DNA from 3 places in the Pseudomonas sp. DY-1 genome. Region 2 is predicted to be linked to each of the others. Evidence: predicted binding sites of a transcription regulator. Region 2 holds the regulator's gene; each other region holds the start of a gene.

Region 1 (5,753 bases), 860 kb from region 2:
GCAGACGCCAGGCGCAACCTTCGGCCGATATCGACTGGAGCGTCCAGGCGACGCCGGGCAGGCACTGGCTGATGATCTGTTCGATGGCTGCGGCAGCCAGGGGGCGGGTGAGAATCATGACCGTCAGGCTCATGGCAGGCTCCGGGCATGTAGATCGGGGCCTGGGATCGCCCGTTACAGGACGGGCGACCCAGACGATTGGTTAGCGACTACGGGTATCAGGCAACAACCGGGATCAGCGGATCGGCGGCAGCCAGCGCGGTGGCGCGATCAGCCGCCGGCGGATAGATCCACACGGAGTTGATCTGCTGCTTGATGGACTTGCCTTCCTGCCGTTCGAACTTGATCTGGCGGTCCCAACCTTCGGTGAACACGGCCCCCCAGGCGCCGAGATCCAGGCAGGTGACGTACTTGGGCTGGCTGTAGGGGATCGACGCGACGCCCAGCAGGCTGGCGGCGACGTTGTTGCCGGCGGAACGCCCCAGGGCGATCGCGTGCTGGCAGGACATCAGTGCATGGTTGCCCTGGTCGTCGCATGCCGCGCGGGCAACGTCGCCGGTAGCGAACACGTCGTCATGTCCATGCACCTGCAGATTGGCGTTTACGTGGAGACGGCCCTGGCCGTCACGCTCCGCCGGAACCTGCTCGGTCAGCGAGCTGGCGCGCACGCCAACGGTCCAGATCACGGTGTCCGCTTCGATGCGCTCACCACTGAAGAGGGTTACCCCGGCGGCATCCACCGAAGCCACGCCGCTGTTCAGGCGCCACTCGATACCCAGTTCGGTGGACGCCTCGACGATGGCCCTGCGCGGCCCCTCGCCCAGTGCTGCACCGATTTCGCTGCCACGGTCGACGACGATCACTCGGACATCAGCGCCCTCGCCAAGCACTGCACGTAGGCGGGCCGGCATTTCGGCAGCGGTCTCGATACCGGTGAAACCGCCACCGGCGACAACCACGGTGTTGCGACTGATGGACTGGGGACGCTCGGCCAGGGACTGGATGTGGCGATCCAGTCGAATTGCCTCATCCAGTTGGTCGACATCGAAAGCGTGTTCGACGCCAGACATTGCCGGGCGCACTACGTGGCTTCCAGTGGCCAGGACCAAGCGGTCGTAGCTCAGTTCAGCGAACTGGCCGTCGACACCACGATAACCGACGCGCTTGCCCTCGACATCGATACGTTCGGCGAAGCCTTTGACAAAGGTAACGCCCACTGCGTCGAACAGCTCACCCAGCGGTGCCACCATCTTGTGCACCTCGGGTTCGTAGAAGCGCGGACGTACGCGCAGCTCGGCCTGGGGTGCAAGTACCACCACTTCGACGTCGTGGCGGCCATGCTGGTCCAGCAAGCGAGTCGCGCTCAAGGCGCTCCACATACCACCGAAACCGGCGCCGACAATCAGAATGCGTTGTTTCATAGTTTTCTCCACAAGGCGAAAAGCGAGGTTATTCCGGGCGGATGCGCCCGACATCTACATGCCGGGCTGTGAGGTCATCGCCCCTAACCACACCGGCTAACTACGACTGTATTAGTCGTAGTTACTTTCGGCAAGCGTTTTTTCTTGCCGGGGAGTGCCGCTCGTCGCCATCATTCGCTTCACGCCGCGACAAATCTGGGCGTTAAGGCTTCAATCCTTTAGCATTAAGGCGTATGAAGTGATAGAAGGCTTCCTGAAGGAAGCTCGAAACACGGGAAGAGCAATAGAGAACAGTCGCAACAATGGCGACACAATTAGTCGGAGTTACCCATGGCTTTGTACAGTGCAGGCGTGGAGTACGGCATCCATTGCCTCCTCTACCTGGCGGACGAAAAAGGCGACGGTCGCGAAGCCAGCGTGCGCACCCTGGCCGAATTGCAAGGCGTACCACCGGAATTGCTGGCCAAGGTATTCACCCGCCTGGCGCGAGCGGGCCTGGTGGCAGCAACCGAAGGCGTGCGCGGCGGTTTCCGCCTGGCACGGCCTGCCGACCAGATCAGCGTGCTGGATATCGTCCGCGCCATCGATGGCGAAAAGCAGATCTTCGAATGCCGGGGCGTGCGCGAGCGTTGCGCCATCTTCGGGAGTGACTGCCCGGCGCCGAACTGGGCCGTTGCCGACCCCTGCTCCATCCACGCCGTGATGCAGCAGGCGCAGAAACGCATGGAAGAAGCCCTCGCCCAGCAAACCGTGCTCGACCTGGTGCGTCGCGTCGCACGCAAGGCTCCGCCCGAATTCGGCGAACAGGTACTGCGCTGGATGAACGACCGTCACGACGGCAAGGTGGAAATCGGACCGCTCTGAGGCTCCGGGGGCAATGCCCCTGTGGTGCCCCTGTGAGACATCCGTAGTGATTGACCTTCTAGACGATCAGTCTAAAATCTCCTCCCCATGACCGACACTCCACCCAAACCCCGCCGCGGCCGGCCGCCCAAGGTCGACCGCGACTTCGCCGATACCCGTGCCGCGCTGATTCGCTGCGGCATGGAGATCCTGACCGAGCAGGGATTCATGTCCACTGGTATCGACGCGGTGCTCAAACGCGTGGGTGTGCCGAAGGGCTCGTTCTATCACTACTTCGACAGCAAGGAAGCCTTCGGGCAGGCGGTGCTGCAGAGCTATGCCGGCTACTTCGCCCACAAGCTCGATCGCTACCTGCTGCAAGAGGACGTGCCCCCGCTGCAACGCCTCGACAACTTCGTCGAAGATGCCAAGGCCGGCATGCTCCGCCACCAGTTCTGCCGAGGTTGCCTGGTGGGCAACCTTGGCCAGGAAGTGGCCATCCTGCCGGAGGGTTTCCGCCTGGAACTGGAGGCCATCCTGTGCAGTTGGCAGGACCGCCTGGCCCAATGCCTGCGCGAAGCCCGTGCGGCTGGTGAGTTGTCGGCGAAGGCGGACTGCGACGGGCTTGCGGCATTCTTCTGGATCGGCTGGGAAGGTGCTGTGTTGCGTGCCCGGCTGACGCGGGACAACGTTCCGCTGGATGTTTTCTTCAAAGGTTTTTTAGCCGGACTGCCGCGCTAGCCCAACGGGCGCGCGGTTTTCCGGGGCTATTTATAGACGAGTGGTCTAATTGGAGGTGCAAGCATGTTCGACGCAATCCTGATCGAGAAAGACGAGGCCGGTTACCGCGCCCGCAATACCAAACTGGATGAAGCGCAGTTGCCGGAAGGCGACGTCACGGTTCGCGTGGCCTACAGCACCCTGAACTACAAGGATGGGTTGGCCATTACCGGCAAGAGCCCGGTGGTACGGCAGTTCCCCATGGTGCCGGGCATCGACCTGGCCGGCACGGTAGAGAGCAGCAGCCACCCGGACTACCAGGTGGGCGACGCGGTCGTGCTCAATGGCTGGGGCGTGGGCGAAACCCATTGGGGCGGACTGGCGCAGAAGGCCCGCCTGAAAGGTGACTGGCTGATCCCACTGCCCAGCGCCTTCACCCCGCGCCAGGCCATGGCCATCGGCACTGCCGGCTACACCGCCATGCTCTGCCTGCTGGCACTGGAGCGCCACGGCCTGAAACCCGGCCAGGGTGATGTGTTGGTCACCGGCGCCAACGGCGGCGTGGGCAGTTTTTCCATCGCACTGCTTGCTCGCCTCGGTTACCGCGTTGTCGCGGCCACCGGCCGTACCAGTGAAGTGGATTATCTGAAGGGCCTGGGTGCTGCCGAAATCATCGACCGCGCGGAGCTGTGCGAACCAGGTCGCCCGCTGGCCAAGGAACGCTGGGTCGCCGCCATTGATTCGGTGGGCAGCCATACCCTCGCCAACGTCTGCGCCGGACTCCGTGCCGACGGTGCTGTTGCCGCCTGTGGCTTGGCCCAGGGCATGGATTTCCCCGCCAGCGTGGCACCGTTCATCCTGCGTGGCGTGAGCCTGCTGGGCATCAATAGCGTCACCCGCCCACGCGCCGAGCGCATCGAAGCCTGGGACCGACTGGCACGGGACCTGGATATCGCCCAGCTGGACGCCATCACCCGCGAGATCGGCCTGGGCGATGCCATCGCCGTGGCAGACGACCTGCTGGCCGGCAAGGTGCGCGGCCGGGTGGTGGTTAACGTCAACGCCTGACGCCGCAGGGCGTCCTCAGGCGCCCTGTTCCAACAACCCCGCCATCCGTTGTGCCAGCCCTCGCTGCCCGGCGAGGCGCTGGACGATCCGTTCGACGATCTCGACCCGTGCCGCCGCACCGGCCCTCATCTCACCCATTGCATGGAGGGCCGCGGCGGACTTTTCCAGTCCCGCGCGGGTTGATCCGCTGACATGCTCCATGCCCGCCCTCGCCTCCTCGGCCGCCTTTTGCAGGCCCTCGGCAATCAGGCGAATCTGCCCACTGGACTCATTGGCGCTCAGCGACAGGTTGCGCACTTCATCCGCCACCACGGCGAAGCCGCGACCATGGGAGCCGGCCCGCGCTGCTTCGATGGCGGCATTCAACGCCAGCAGGTTGGTCTGCTTTGCGATGTCCTGGATGCTGCCGACGATGGCGCCGATGCGCATGGACTGGCTGCCCAGCTCGTTGAACACCTGGCCGATGTGGGCCATGTAGGCATCCAGCTCGCCGATAGCCCCGGCGGTGGCCTGCATGCTTTCCGCGCCCAGCTGGACCTTCTCGCCTGCGGCGCGAGCCAGGGCGTTGGCGTACTGCATGTCTGACTCGCAATGGAGAATGGCATCGAGCAACTCGTCCAGTGGACCTTGCAGGTGAGCATTCGAGGGGATGCGGACCGGCTCCGGCTCGGTAGCGGCGACTACTCGGGCGACTCGCTCGACCGGCACCTCCACGCGCACTTCAACCACTAGCGGCGGCTGGAAGTGATACAGCAGGCCAGCGGCAACGAGGGCGGCGAGAGTACCGGCCATCAGCCATCCGCTAGCCGTCAGGAAGGCCAACAGGGAGAGCACGCCGCCACTGCCAAGCAGCAGTGCGGCGAGGGGTTTGCGGGGCATTGAAAGGAACTCCTTCCATATCGCGGGATACAAGATCCTGTAGGGGCGAATTCATTCGCCAAGGGCAGCACAGCTACCCGCCTCTTGGCCTGAACGTGGTGGGCCTCCGGTCCACTTGGCGATTGAAATCGCCCCTACGGGTAAAGCAGGCCGTGCCCATGACAGGCCACGGCGCTCGGTCTTAGAACAGCGTCCAGGTGTAGGACAGGATCAGCCGGTTCTCGTCAATATCGGTGCGGTAGTTGGAGCGCGCCATCACGTTGCGCACACGCACGCCGAGTCCCTTGAGGGCGCCGCTTTGGAAGGCGTAGCTGATGTCCAGGTCGCGCTCCCGGTCCTTGCCTTCGAAGCCCTGGCCGGTATCCACGTTGTCTCCGGTGATGTAGCGGGTACTGGCCACCAGGCCGGGAATGCCGAGCGCAGCGAAGTCATAGTCATAGCGCGCCTGCCAGGAGCGTTCGTCGGCGAAGGCGAACTCGTAGGTGGGCACTTCGTTACCTAGCGGGCTGACGTTGGCGAACACGCGCGGGAATGAGCTGTCGCCATACATCGCCTGATAGCCGACATAGAAGGTATGGCCGCCACGCTTGGCCGACAGCAGTGAGAAGAAGGCCTGGTTGTCGATGTCGCCAATCAGTTTCTTGCCGTCTTCGCTGGAGTCGAAGTAGCCGACGTTGGCGCCCAGCACCCAGTTGCCCACCGGCTCGCTGTGCTTGAGGCCGAAGAAGCGCTGGTCGTAGATATCTTCCAGCTGCGCATACCAGGCGCTGAGCGTGGTGCGATTGGAATTGAAGGCGTAATCGGCGCCAGCGTAGTTGAAGG
Region 2 (5,753 bases):
TTTCTTGATCGGCTGCATCCGCGTTTTCATCACCGCGGTCTGCAGGTCGGCGGTGACCACGTCCAGGTTGGACACGGCCTTGGCCATGGACTCGTCGCCGCTGTTGGAGCCCAGGCGTACCAGACGGTTACGCACCAGTACCAGCTCGCCGACCATGTTCATGATCTCGTCCAGGCGCGCGGTATCCACCCGTACGGTGGTTTCCGCCTCACTGGCCACTGCGGGACCGGCAGCGCCATTACCAGCGGCGGCAGGTGCAGCGGACTGACGAGGTGCCGAGGCCGGCTCGGTCTTGGCAGCGGGTCTGGCAACTGGAGCTGGAGCAGCGACGGGGGAAGGACGGCTGACAGCGGGGGTCGCGGCCGGCTCTTCAGTAGCACCGTTGAACTTGCCCTTGCCGTGCAACTGATCGAGCAGCGCTTCGAACTCGTCATCGGTGATGTTTTCACCGCTCGCTGGTACGTCCGGTACGACGGGAGCGGCCGGGGCGATGGCAGCGACTTCAGCGGCGCCATTGAACTTGCCCTTGCCATGCAGCTGGTCCAGCAGGTCCTCGAACTCGTCGTCAGAAATTTCGTCGCCCGCGCCAGCACTCGCCAGGGCGCTCACCGGGGTGCTGGCCGCAACGGCGGCTTCCGGTTCAACCGCAGCTACGAACTTGCCCTTGCCGTGCAACTGGTCGAGCAGCGCTTCGAATTCGTCGTCAGTGATTTCATCGGCAGTGGCTGCAACCGGCTCAGCGGCACCACCAGCGTTATCGCCCAGCGCGTCGAGCAACTGCTCGAACTCGCTGTCGGTGATATCGGCTTTCGCTTCGACGGGAGCCGACTCCACGATCACCGAAGCAGGAGCTACCGAAGAAGCAACCACGGGCTCGGCGCCTGCCGGCTCAGCGAGACGCGACAAGGCAGCCAGCAGTTCCCGAGTCGCAGGCGTCGGTTCGCTGCGCTCACGTACTTCGCGGAACATTTCATTGACCGTGTCCAGGGCCTGAAGCACCACGTCCATCAGCTCGGCATCCACGCGGCGCTCGCCCTTGCGCAGGATGTCGAAAACGTTCTCGGCGATGTGGCAGCACTCCACCAGCGCATTGAGCTGGAGGAAGCCAGCTCCGCCTTTCACGGTATGGAAACCACGGAAAATCGCGTTGAGCAGGTCCATGTCGTCCGGGCGGCTTTCCAGCTCGACCAGCTGCTCGGACAGTTGCTCCAGAATCTCGCCGGCCTCTACCAGGAAGTCCTGGAGGATTTCTTCATCGGCGTCGAAGCTCATAAGTGGAGTGCTCCCTAAAACCCAAGGCTGGATAGCAGATCGTCGACGTCGTCCTGTCCGGACACTACGTCCTCACGTATATCGGCATGGATCTGCGGACCTTCACCCCTGGAAGGATTTTTTTGTTGTTCCAGCTCAACGCGCAGCGCGTCGTGGTCGTGCTCGATGCCGGCGTAGCGATCTACCTGGCTGGCCATCATCACCAGCTTGACCAGGTTGCTCTCCACTTCGGTAACCAGCTGGGTCACGCGCTTGATCACCTGGCCGGTGAGGTCCTGGTAGTCCTGCGCGAGCAGAATGTCGTTGAGCTTGCCGGACAGCGCATCGGTATCGCGCTGGCTGCGGGCGAGGAACTGCTCGATGCGGCGGGCCAGGTCACGGAATCCGTCCGCACCGATTTCCCGACGCATGAAGCGGCTCCATTCCTCACCCAGCTTCTGGGCTTCGTCGCTCAGGCCGTTGAGCAGTGGCGCGCTTTCCTCCACCAGATCCATGGTGCGGTTGGCGGCCTTCTCGGTCATTTGCACCACATAGGAAAGACGGTCAGTCGCATCGGCGATCTGCGACATTTCCTGGGCATGGGGCAGATGCGGGTCGATCTGGAAGTTGACGATGGCGTTGTGCAACTCACGAGTGAGCTTGCCGACTTCCTGGTAGAGGCCGCGATCACGGACGTGATTGAGTTCGTGGATGAGTTGCACGGCGTCGGTGAAGTTGCCTTTCTCGAGGCTATCCACCAATTCCCGCGCACGGACTTTCAGGGTCGACTCGAAGTCTCCCAGCAGGTGTTCTTTCTGGTCCATGGTGCCCTCGCGGCTGACATTCAGCCGTTGACCCGCTCGAAGATCTTCTCGATTTTTTCTTTCAGGACCTGGGCAGTGAAAGGCTTGACCACATAGCCGTTCACACCGGCCTGAGCCGCTTCGATGATCTGGTCGCGCTTGGCCTCGGCAGTCACCATCAGGACCGGCAGGTGCTTAAGGCGCTCATCGGCGCGTACCGCGCGCAGCAGATCGATACCGGTCATGCCAGGCATGTTCCAGTCGGTCACGAGGAAGTCGAAGTTTCCGCTGTGCAGCATCGGCAGGGCGGTGGTGCCGTCGTCCGCTTCGGCGGTATTGGTGAATCCCAAGTCGCGCAAGAGGTTCTTGATGATGCGTCTCATCGTCGAGAAATCATCAACGATGAGGATTTTCATGTTCTTGTCCAAGTCGACCTCCGTACAGTCTCAAACGCCCCTCTTGCCGGGGACGCCATTCAAATCCGAAAGCGGTGTACCGCTCAGCGCGCGCGCCATTCGCCCAGCCGTGCGCGCAGACGTGCCGCGCACTGGCTATGCAACTGGCTGACTCGCGACTCGCTGACCCCCAGCACTTCACCGATTTCCTTCAAGTTCAGTTCTTCGTCGTAATACAGCGCCAGCACCAGGCGCTCACGCTCCGGCAGGTTCGCGATGGCATCAGCCAGCGCGGCCTGGAAACGATCTTCTTCCAGATCATGGGAAGGCGAGAATTGGGTGACACCGGCGTCCTCGTGCACGCCGCCCTGCTCGCCGTCCTGCAACAGGTCGTCGAAGCTGAACAGGCGGCTGCCCAAGGTGTCGCTCAGGATGCCGTAGTAGTCTTCGAGACTCAATCCAAGTTCGGCAGCAACTTCCTGATCTTTAGCGTCACGGCCAGTTCTGGCCTCGATGGTGCGGATCGCATCACTCACCATGCGCGTATTGCGATGCACCGAGCGCGGCGCCCAGTCGCCCTTGCGGACTTCGTCGAGCATGGCCCCGCGGATGCGGATGCCGGCGTAGGTTTCGAAGCTGGCGCCCTTGCTACCGTCGTATTTCTTCGAGGCCTCGAGCAACCCGATCATCCCGGACTGCATCAAGTCTTCCACCTGAACGCTGGCCGGCAGGCGCGCGAGCAGGTGATAGGCGATGCGCTTGACCAGGGGGGCATAGCGCTCGATCAACTGATGTTGCGAATCCCTTGCCTGTGCCTTGCCGTACATACGCAGCCCCGTGGCGGGTGTCATACAGGGGTTTCCGCAGACGGCTGCCGGACCAGCCGCTCGACGAAGAACTCCAGGTGGCCCCGCGGATTGGCCGGTAGCGGCCAGCTGTCGACCTTCTGCGCGATGGCCTTGAAGGCCAGGGAGCACTTCGAACGCGGGAAGGCTTCATAGACCGCGCGCTGCTTCTGCACGGCCTTGCGCACCGACTCGTCGTAGGGCACGGCACCCACGTACTGCAGGGCGACGTCGAGGAAACGGTCGGTAACCTTGGTCAGTTTGGCGAACAGGTTGCGCCCTTCCTGCGGGCTGTGGGCCATGTTGGCCAGCACGCGGAAGCGGTTCATGCCGTAATCGCGGTTGAGCAGCTTGATCAGCGCGTAGGCGTCGGTGATGGAAGTCGGTTCGTCGCAGACGACCACTATCACTTCCTGCGCTGCCCGGACGAAGCTGACCACGGAATCGCCGATGCCGGCGGCGGTGTCGATCACCAGCACATCGAGGTTGTCGCTGATTTCACTGAATGCCTGGATCAGGCCGGCGTGCTGCATGGGCGAAAGCTGCACCATGCTCTGGGTGCCGGAGGCGGCCGGGACGATACGAATGCCCCCCGGTCCCTGCAACAGCACGTCGCGCAGGTCGCATTCGCCATTGATCACATCGGCCAGGGTGCGCTTGGCGGTGAGGCCGAGCAGGACGTCGACGTTGGCCAGGCCGAGGTCGGCGTCCAGCAACATGACGCGACGGCCAAGATCAGCCAGGGCCAGCGAGAGGTTCACGGACACGTTGGTCTTGCCGACGCCGCCCTTGCCGCCGGTCACCGCGATCACCTGTACGGGATGCATACTACCCATTTCAAATACCTTGCCTTAGGGGCCAGTTGGCGGTCCAGCACCGCCCCCCGAGGAGGCGGTTCACAATTCTTCAACCGGCGCGGCGCGCCGGATTCTGGTAAAGCCCGGCGAACAGGTCAGCCATGGCTTCTTCACTCGGGTCCTCCGGAGCCTGGAGGCTGACCGCACGGCTCACCAGTTGGTGGCTGCGGGGAACCTGCAGATCATCCGGGATTCGCGGGCCGTCGGCCAGATAGGCTACCGGGAGATGCTGGCCGATAGCCAGCCCCAAAACCTCGCCCAGGCTGGCCGCTTCGTCCGCCTTGGTAATGATGCAACCGACCAGGCCGCAACGCTTGTAGCTGTGATAGGCAGCCTTGAGCACCTGGCTCTGACTGGTGGCCGCCATCACCAGGTAATTCTTCGCGTTTATCGCACGGCTGGCCAGTGCTTCGAGCTGCATGGTCAGGGCCGGATCGTTGACCGGCAGACCGGCGGTATCGATCAGCACCACGCGCTTGCGGGCCAAGGGAGCCACAGCCTGGGTCAGGGACTGGCCAGGATCGACCAGGGTCACCGGCACATTGAGGATTCGGCCCAGGGTCTTGATCTGCTCCTGAGCACCGATGCGGAAGCTGTCCATGCTCACCAGGGCGACGTTTTGCGCGCCGTACTTAAGCACGTAGCGAGCAGCCATCTTGGCCAGGGTGGTGGTCTTGCCCATGCCGGCCGGACCGACCAGGGCGATCACCCCGCCCTCTTCCAGCGGTTCGGTCTGCGGGGTGCGAATGGCGTGGGACAGGTGCGCCAGCAGCATGCGCCAAGCCTGACGCGGCTCGCTGACCTTGGCCACCTTGTCCAGCAGGGCCCGGGCCAGTTCGGCCGGCAGCCCCATGCGTTGCAGGCGGCGCCAGAGGCTGGCCTGCTGAGGGCGGCGGCTCTGCATCTGGCCCCAGGCGATGGAGCCGAGTTGCACTTCAATCAGTTCGCGCAGGCCGCTCAGCTCGAAACGCATGGCATCCAGGGCAGCCTGATCCACGGCAGCGGGCTTGGGCGCGCTGACGGGCTCCGCGGCGCGGGGGACTGCGCGCGGACGACTCATGGCGGCGGCCAGGGCGGATTCCGGCAGTTCGGATTCGATGGCGGTCAGCGGCTCGCCGGCGAACAATTGACGGTCCTTGCCGGCGTCAGCCTGGGCACGCGTGGTCAGCTCAGCCTGGGCTTCGGCGATGCGCGCCTGGGTCTTGCGCAATTCCGCCTCGAGGGCCGGGTTCGGCCTGCTCGGGGCTGCTGCCGGCATTGGGTAGTCCAGCGCCGCGGTCAGCTCGACACCGCCGGCGACACGGCGGTTACCGATGATGGCGGCATCCGCGCCCAGTTCATCACGCACCAGCTTCATGGCTTGACGCATATCGGCGGCGAAGAAACGTTTGACCTGCATGGCCGTTGACCTCGGTTAGTTCTGCCCCACAGTGGCAACTATGGTGACCTGCTTGTTGTCCGGTATTTCCTGGTAGGCCAGTACGTGCATGGTTGGCACGGCGAGCCTTGCGAAGCGCGACATCATCGCCCGGATCGGCCCAGCCACCAGCAGGATCGCCTGCTTGCCGAGCATCTCCTGGCGCTGCGCCGCTTCCACCAGGG
Region 3 (5,753 bases), 2.2 Mb from region 2:
CTCGGGGAACAGGGTGGCGAAGAACTTCTCGTTGCAGTCGCGAAGGCTCTGCGGGCGGTTCACCACCAGCACGCCGGCCCGCTCGGCTTGTTCCAGCAGGTAGGTGGAGTAGACGAACTCGTTGTCGAAGGGCGGGTCCTTGCGCATCAGGATCACGTCCAGCTCGGCAAGCGGGGTGTCAGCCTCGGCCTCCTGTTCGAACCAGTGTTCGGGGTCGAGGAAAACTTTCAGTGGGCGCATGCGCGCGCGAGCTTCACCGTTTTTCTGGTATAGGTCCTGCTGCTCCATATAGAACAGCGACCAGCCGCGCTCCTGGGCGGCCAGTAGCATGGCCAGGGAGCTGTCCTTCTTGAAGGAGATTTGCGCAATGGGGTCCATGACGATCCCGAGGCGAACGCTCATGGGGGGGTCTCCGCAACAGGTTTCAAGGGGCGCGCCAAGGCAGGCGGGCCGGTTGGATAAGGCGCTCAGGGTGGCGCCGGCATTGATTGCGGTCAAGGGAAAAACCTTCCTCGACAGGGGAGGTGAGGCAGATGCGGACGCCGTGTAGCTTGCGTCTGGAGACTGTGCTAAAAATGCCCGACGATTGGGTCGCAGCCCGTCGGTTGTAGGGCCTCAGGCACATATATAAAGCAGAATAACGACTCACCGAGGCGATGGTAGGGCGAACATGGAACAGCATTCCGAGGGTTTGAAGGTCATGGTGATCGACGATTCGAAAACGATTCGTCGCACAGCCGAGACTCTGCTCAAGAAAGTGGGGTGCGAGGTCATCACTGCAGTTGATGGTTTCGACGCCTTGGCCAAGATCGCCGATTCCCACCCGAACATCATCTTCGTCGACATCATGATGCCGCGCCTGGACGGTTATCAGACCTGCGCCCTGATCAAGAACAACAGTGCTTTCAAATCCACCCCGGTGATCATGCTGTCCTCCAAGGACGGCCTGTTCGACAAGGCCAAGGGTCGCATCGTCGGTTCCGATCAGTACCTCACCAAGCCTTTCAGCAAGGAAGAGCTGCTCGGCGCGATCAAGACTCACGTCCCCGATTTCACCCCGGTGGAGCAAGCCTCCTGAAGTCCGGCCTTATGGCCGGTGAAGCCTTTCCGTATGGGGAACACCATGGCTCGAATTCTGATTGTTGATGACTCGCCTACCGAGATGTACAAGTTGACCGCCATGCTCGAGAAGCACGGTCACCAGGTACTCAAGGCCGAGAATGGCGCCGATGGCGTGGCCCTGGCCCGCCAGGAGAAGCCGGATGCCGTCCTGATGGACATCGTGATGCCCGGCCTCAATGGTTTCCAGGCGACCCGTCAGCTGACCAAGGACGCCGAAACCAGCCACATCCCGGTGATCATCGTTACCACCAAGGACCAAGAGACCGACAAGGTCTGGGGCAAGCGTCAGGGCGCCAAGGATTACCTGACCAAACCGATTGAAGAAGACACCCTGATCAAGACCCTGAGCGCAGTACTGGCCGGTTGAATGCCGAGCCGGTCCCTGCAAGATAATTATTAGAAAAAGGCCAAGGCCGGTCGTCATGTCGGATTCGCAGACTCCCTTCCAGCTCCTGTTCGAAATCGACCAGCGCTGTCGCGCGCTGGCGGCGGGCCTGCCTGCGCAACAGCAGGTGGTGCAGAGCTGGAGCGGCATTGGTTTCCGAATGGGCGAGCGCCTGTTCGTGGCGCCTATGGGCGAGGTCAGTGAAGTGCTGCACGAGCCGCGCCACACTTCGCTTCCCGGTGTGAAGACCTGGGTCAAGGGCGTTTCCAACGTGCGCGGACGCCTGTTGCCGGTCATGGATCTATGCGGTTTCTTCGGCAGCGAGTTGTCGCCCCTGCGCAAGCAGCGCCGCGTCCTGGTGGTGGACCACCAGGAGATCTTCGCCGGGCTGATCGTCGACGAAGTCTTCGGCATGCAGCATTTCCTGGTGGATTCCTTCAGCGAGGAGTTGCCTCCCCTGGAGGCCAGTATCCAGCCCTTCATCCATGGTGTTTTCCATCGCGAGCAGCCCTGGCTGGTATTCAGCCCGCACGCACTCGCACAGCACCAGGAGTTCCTCGAGGTAGCTGTCTAGTTATTACGCAGGGCGCCCAGCGCCCTGTATCGGTCCCAGAGGCAGAACCCCGGGGCCGTGACTTCAAGGTTGGGCCGGCTTTGCCGGCCCTTTGGCGTTACATGGGAATAAAGTGGTTGGTCCAGGCGGGGGCCCGATAATGAAAAGACTAAACGCAGGCAATCTGTTTTCAGGGGTGCGCAGTACGTCGCTGATCGCTGGACTCTTCGTGGTCCTGATCATCGCCATCGTGCTGCTGTTCGCGAACTTCGCGTACCTCAACACCCAGGCGAACTACGACAAGGAATACATCAGCCACGCAGGCGAGCTGCGCGTGCTGTCCCAGCGTATCGCCAAGAACTCCACCGAGGCCGCGGCGGGCAAGGCCGAGGCCTTCGCTCTGTTGAAAGACGCGCGTAACGACTTCGAGAAGCGCTGGAATTTCCTGGTCAAGGGCGACGCCTCTACCGGCCTGCCTGCCGCACCTGTTGCCGTGAAGGGCGAAGTGGATACGGTGCAGAAGGATTGGGACAGCCTGCGCAAGAACGCCGACGCCATCCTGGCCAGCGAACAGACCGTACTGTCCCTGCACCAGGTAGCCGCCACCCTTGCAGAAACCATTCCGCAGCTGCAGGTCGAGTACGAGGAAGTCGTGGACATCCTCCTCGAAAGCGGCGCGCCCGCCAGCCAGGTTTCCGTGGCCCAACGCCAGTCGCTGCTGGCAGAACGTATCCTGGGTTCGGTGAACAAGGTTCTGGCCGGTGACGAAGATTCGGTGCAGGCCGCCGACATGTTCGGTCGTGACGCCAGCCTGTTCGGCCGCGTACTGAACGCGATGCTCGAAGGCAACGCGGCGATGGATATCTCCAAGGTCACCAACACCGAGGCGCTGGAGCGCCTGCAGGAGATTTCCGAACTCTTCGAATTCGTTTCTGGTTCGGTGGACGAGATCCTCGAGACCTCGCCGGAACTCTTCCAGGTTCGTGAATCCGCCAACACCATCTTCACTGGCTCCCAGACCCTGCTGGACAAGGCGTCCGCCCTGACCACCGGCTTCGAGAACCTGGCCAATGGCCGTGGCCTGAACACCCTGGCCGGTTACGTGCTGGGCGCCCTCGCACTGGGCGCGATCATCCTCATCGGCCTGGTGATGGTACAGAGCACCCGTAGCCGACTGGCCGAAACCGCCGCGAAGAACGAACGTAACCAGGCGGCGATTCTGCGTCTGCTCGACGAAATTGCCGACCTCGCCGACGGTGACCTGACCGTGGCAGCGACCGTGACCGAGGACTTCACCGGTGCGATTGCGGACTCCATCAACTACTCCATCGACCAGCTCCGCGAGCTGGTTGAAACCATCAACCTGACTGCCGTGCAGGTGGCCGCCGCCGCCCAGGAAACCCAGGCCACCGCCATGCACCTGGCCGAGGCTTCCGAGCACCAGGCCCAGGAAATTGCCGGCGCCTCTGCCGCGATCAACGAGATGGCCGTGTCCATTGACCAGGTATCGGCGAACGCCTCCGAGTCCTCGGCGGTAGCGGAACGCTCCGTAGCCATCGCCAACAAGGGCAACGAAGTGGTGCACAACACCATCACCGGCATGGACAACATCCGTGAGCAGATCCAGGACACCTCGAAGCGGATCAAACGCCTCGGTGAATCGTCCCAGGAGATCGGTGACATCGTGAGCCTGATCAACGACATCGCCGACCAGACCAACATCCTCGCCCTTAACGCTGCGATCCAGGCGTCCATGGCCGGTGACGCGGGCCGCGGCTTCGCCGTGGTAGCGGACGAGGTACAGCGCCTCGCAGAACGTTCCTCCGCCGCGACCAAGCAGATCGAGGCGCTGGTGAAGACCATTCAGACCGACACCAACGAAGCGGTTATCTCCATGGAGCAGACCACTTCCGAAGTGGTCCGTGGTGCTCGCCTGGCCCAGGACGCCGGTGTGGCTCTGGAAGAGATCGAGAAGGTATCCAAGACCCTCGCGGCGCTCATCCAGAACATCTCCAACGCCGCTCGTCAGCAAGCGTCCTCCGCCGGCCATATCTCCAACACCATGAACGTGATTCAGGAGATCACCTCGCAGACCTCTGCCGGTACCACCGCCACCGCGAAGAGCATCGGCAACCTGGCGAAGATGGCGAGCGAGATGCGCAAGTCGGTTTCCGGCTTCAAGCTGCCGGACGCTCAGGACATAGCCTGACCAGGGGAGGCGCCGCGGCCTGAGGTCGCGGCACGATGGCCATGAATCAAGGGCACGACAGCATGCAGTCGGGCGGCGTCTGGGCCTTGAAACCCCTGGCCGACATGACGACAGCCGAGTTTCACGACTGGCAGAAGCTACTCGAGGAACGCACCGGCGTGGTGGTCAGCGACCAGCGTCGGTCCTTCCTCCAGGCCAATCTCAGCGCGCGCATGCGCGAGCTGGGGGTCCAGGACTACGCCAGCTATTACCGCCAGGTCACCGACGGGCCGCGTGGCGCGGTGGAATGGTCGACCCTGCTGGATCGCCTGACCGTGCAGGAGACTCGATTCTTCCGCCACCCGGCATCCTTCGAACTGCTTGCGAATTACCTGCGTGGGCGTGTCGAAGGTGGCTTGGCAAGGCCCCTGGAGATCTGGAGCGTGGGTTGCTCCAGCGGTGAAGAACCCTATTCCCTGGCCATGGTGGCGGCCGAGGCGCTGGGCGGCACCGAGCAGCCGGAGTATTTCGGCGTCACCGGCACCGACATCAGCCTCAATGCCCTGGCCAAGGCCCGTGAGGGCCTGTATGGCGCCCGCCGCCTGGAACAACTGGAAAAAGCGCTTACCGAGCGCTATTTCCAGGCCCAGGACGATGGTCGCTACAAGATAGTGCCGAGCTTGGCCGCACGGGTGTGCTGTGCCCGGCTCAATGTGCTGGAACTGGCCAAGGCGCCAATGTCCGGCATGGACGTAATTTTCTGTCAGAACCTGTTGATCTACTTCCGCCGCTGGCGCCGTCGGGAAATTCTCAATCGCCTGGCCGAGAGCCTGGCGCCGGGAGGCCTGATGGTGCTGGGCGTGGGCGAAGTATTAGGTTGGCAACATCCGGACCTTGAGCCGGTGGCCAATGAACAGGTTCTGGCATTCACCCGGAAGGGATAGCAGACGGCTATGACTGATCGGCACGACTACGTTGCCCTCGAGTGGGTAAAGGGCGAGATCGCGGAAACCCTGAAGCAGGCACGGCAGGCCCTCGAGGCCTTCGTCGAGAACCCGCAGGACCCGACGCGCATGCGTTTCTGCCTGACCTATATCCACCAGGTCCAGGGCACGCTGCAGATGGTCGAGTTCTATGGCGCGGCCCTGCTCGCCGAGGAAATGGAGCGACTGGCCCAGGCGCTGATGGAAGGCCGAGCGGCCAACCGGGGCGAGGCCCTGGAAGTGCTGATGCAGGCCATCCTGCAGCTGCCTCCCTACCTGGACCGCATCCAGAGCGCCCGTCGTGACTTGCCGATGGTCCTGCTCCCGCTGCTCAACGACCTGCGTGCCGCCCGCGGCGACAACCTGCTCTCGGAAACCAGTCTGTTCGCGCCGGACCTTTCCAGCATGCTGCCTGCGCTGTCGATGGACACCTTGGCGCGCATGCGTACTGCCGAACTACCGGTCCTCCTGCGCAAGCTGCGGCAGATGCTGCAAACCGCCCTGGTCGGTGTAATCCGCAAC

Evidence for each region. The regulator FliA, encoded in region 2, starts transcription of late flagellar genes. The targets are predictions, from matches to a motif close to CTAAAGTTTNNNNNNNNNNNGCCGNTAA.
Region 1: a site for FliA is predicted at 4,781-4,808, ahead of D6Z43_RS28680 (methyl-accepting chemotaxis protein). Genes of this name have one in related genera too.
Region 3: a site for FliA is predicted at 2,144-2,171, ahead of D6Z43_RS18480 (methyl-accepting chemotaxis protein). Genes of this name have one in related genera too.

What each region holds. Positions count from the first base shown of each region.
Region 1 covers NZ_CP032616.1:1,136,453-1,142,205, reverse strand. The annotation lists gene D6Z43_RS05655 (hypothetical protein) at 1-133, opposite strand, end outside; gene D6Z43_RS05650 (NAD(P)/FAD-dependent oxidoreductase) at 219-1,421, opposite strand; gene D6Z43_RS05645 (Rrf2 family transcriptional regulator) at 1,752-2,285, shown strand; gene D6Z43_RS05640 (TetR/AcrR family transcriptional regulator) at 2,373-3,005, shown strand; gene D6Z43_RS05635 (MDR family oxidoreductase) at 3,069-4,052, shown strand; gene D6Z43_RS28680 (methyl-accepting chemotaxis protein) at 4,068-4,526, opposite strand; gene D6Z43_RS05625 (OprD family porin) at 5,113-5,753, opposite strand, start outside.
Region 2 covers NZ_CP032616.1:272,943-278,695, reverse strand. The annotation lists gene D6Z43_RS01525 (chemotaxis protein CheA) at 1-1,272, opposite strand, end outside; gene D6Z43_RS01520 (protein phosphatase CheZ) at 1,287-2,075, opposite strand; gene D6Z43_RS01515 (chemotaxis response regulator CheY) at 2,096-2,470, opposite strand; gene fliA (RNA polymerase sigma factor FliA) at 2,554-3,300, opposite strand; gene fleN (flagellar synthesis regulator FleN) at 3,297-4,130, opposite strand; gene flhF (flagellar biosynthesis protein FlhF) at 4,201-5,550, opposite strand; gene flhA (flagellar biosynthesis protein FlhA) at 5,566-5,753, opposite strand, start outside.
Region 3 covers NZ_CP032616.1:3,920,361-3,926,113, reverse strand. The annotation lists gene gshB (glutathione synthase) at 1-402, opposite strand, end outside; gene pilG (twitching motility response regulator PilG) at 671-1,078, shown strand; gene pilH (twitching motility response regulator PilH) at 1,124-1,489, shown strand; gene D6Z43_RS18485 (chemotaxis protein CheW) at 1,545-2,081, shown strand; gene D6Z43_RS18480 (methyl-accepting chemotaxis protein) at 2,221-4,269, shown strand; gene D6Z43_RS18475 (protein-glutamate O-methyltransferase) at 4,332-5,192, shown strand; gene D6Z43_RS18470 (Hpt domain-containing protein) at 5,202-5,753, shown strand, end outside.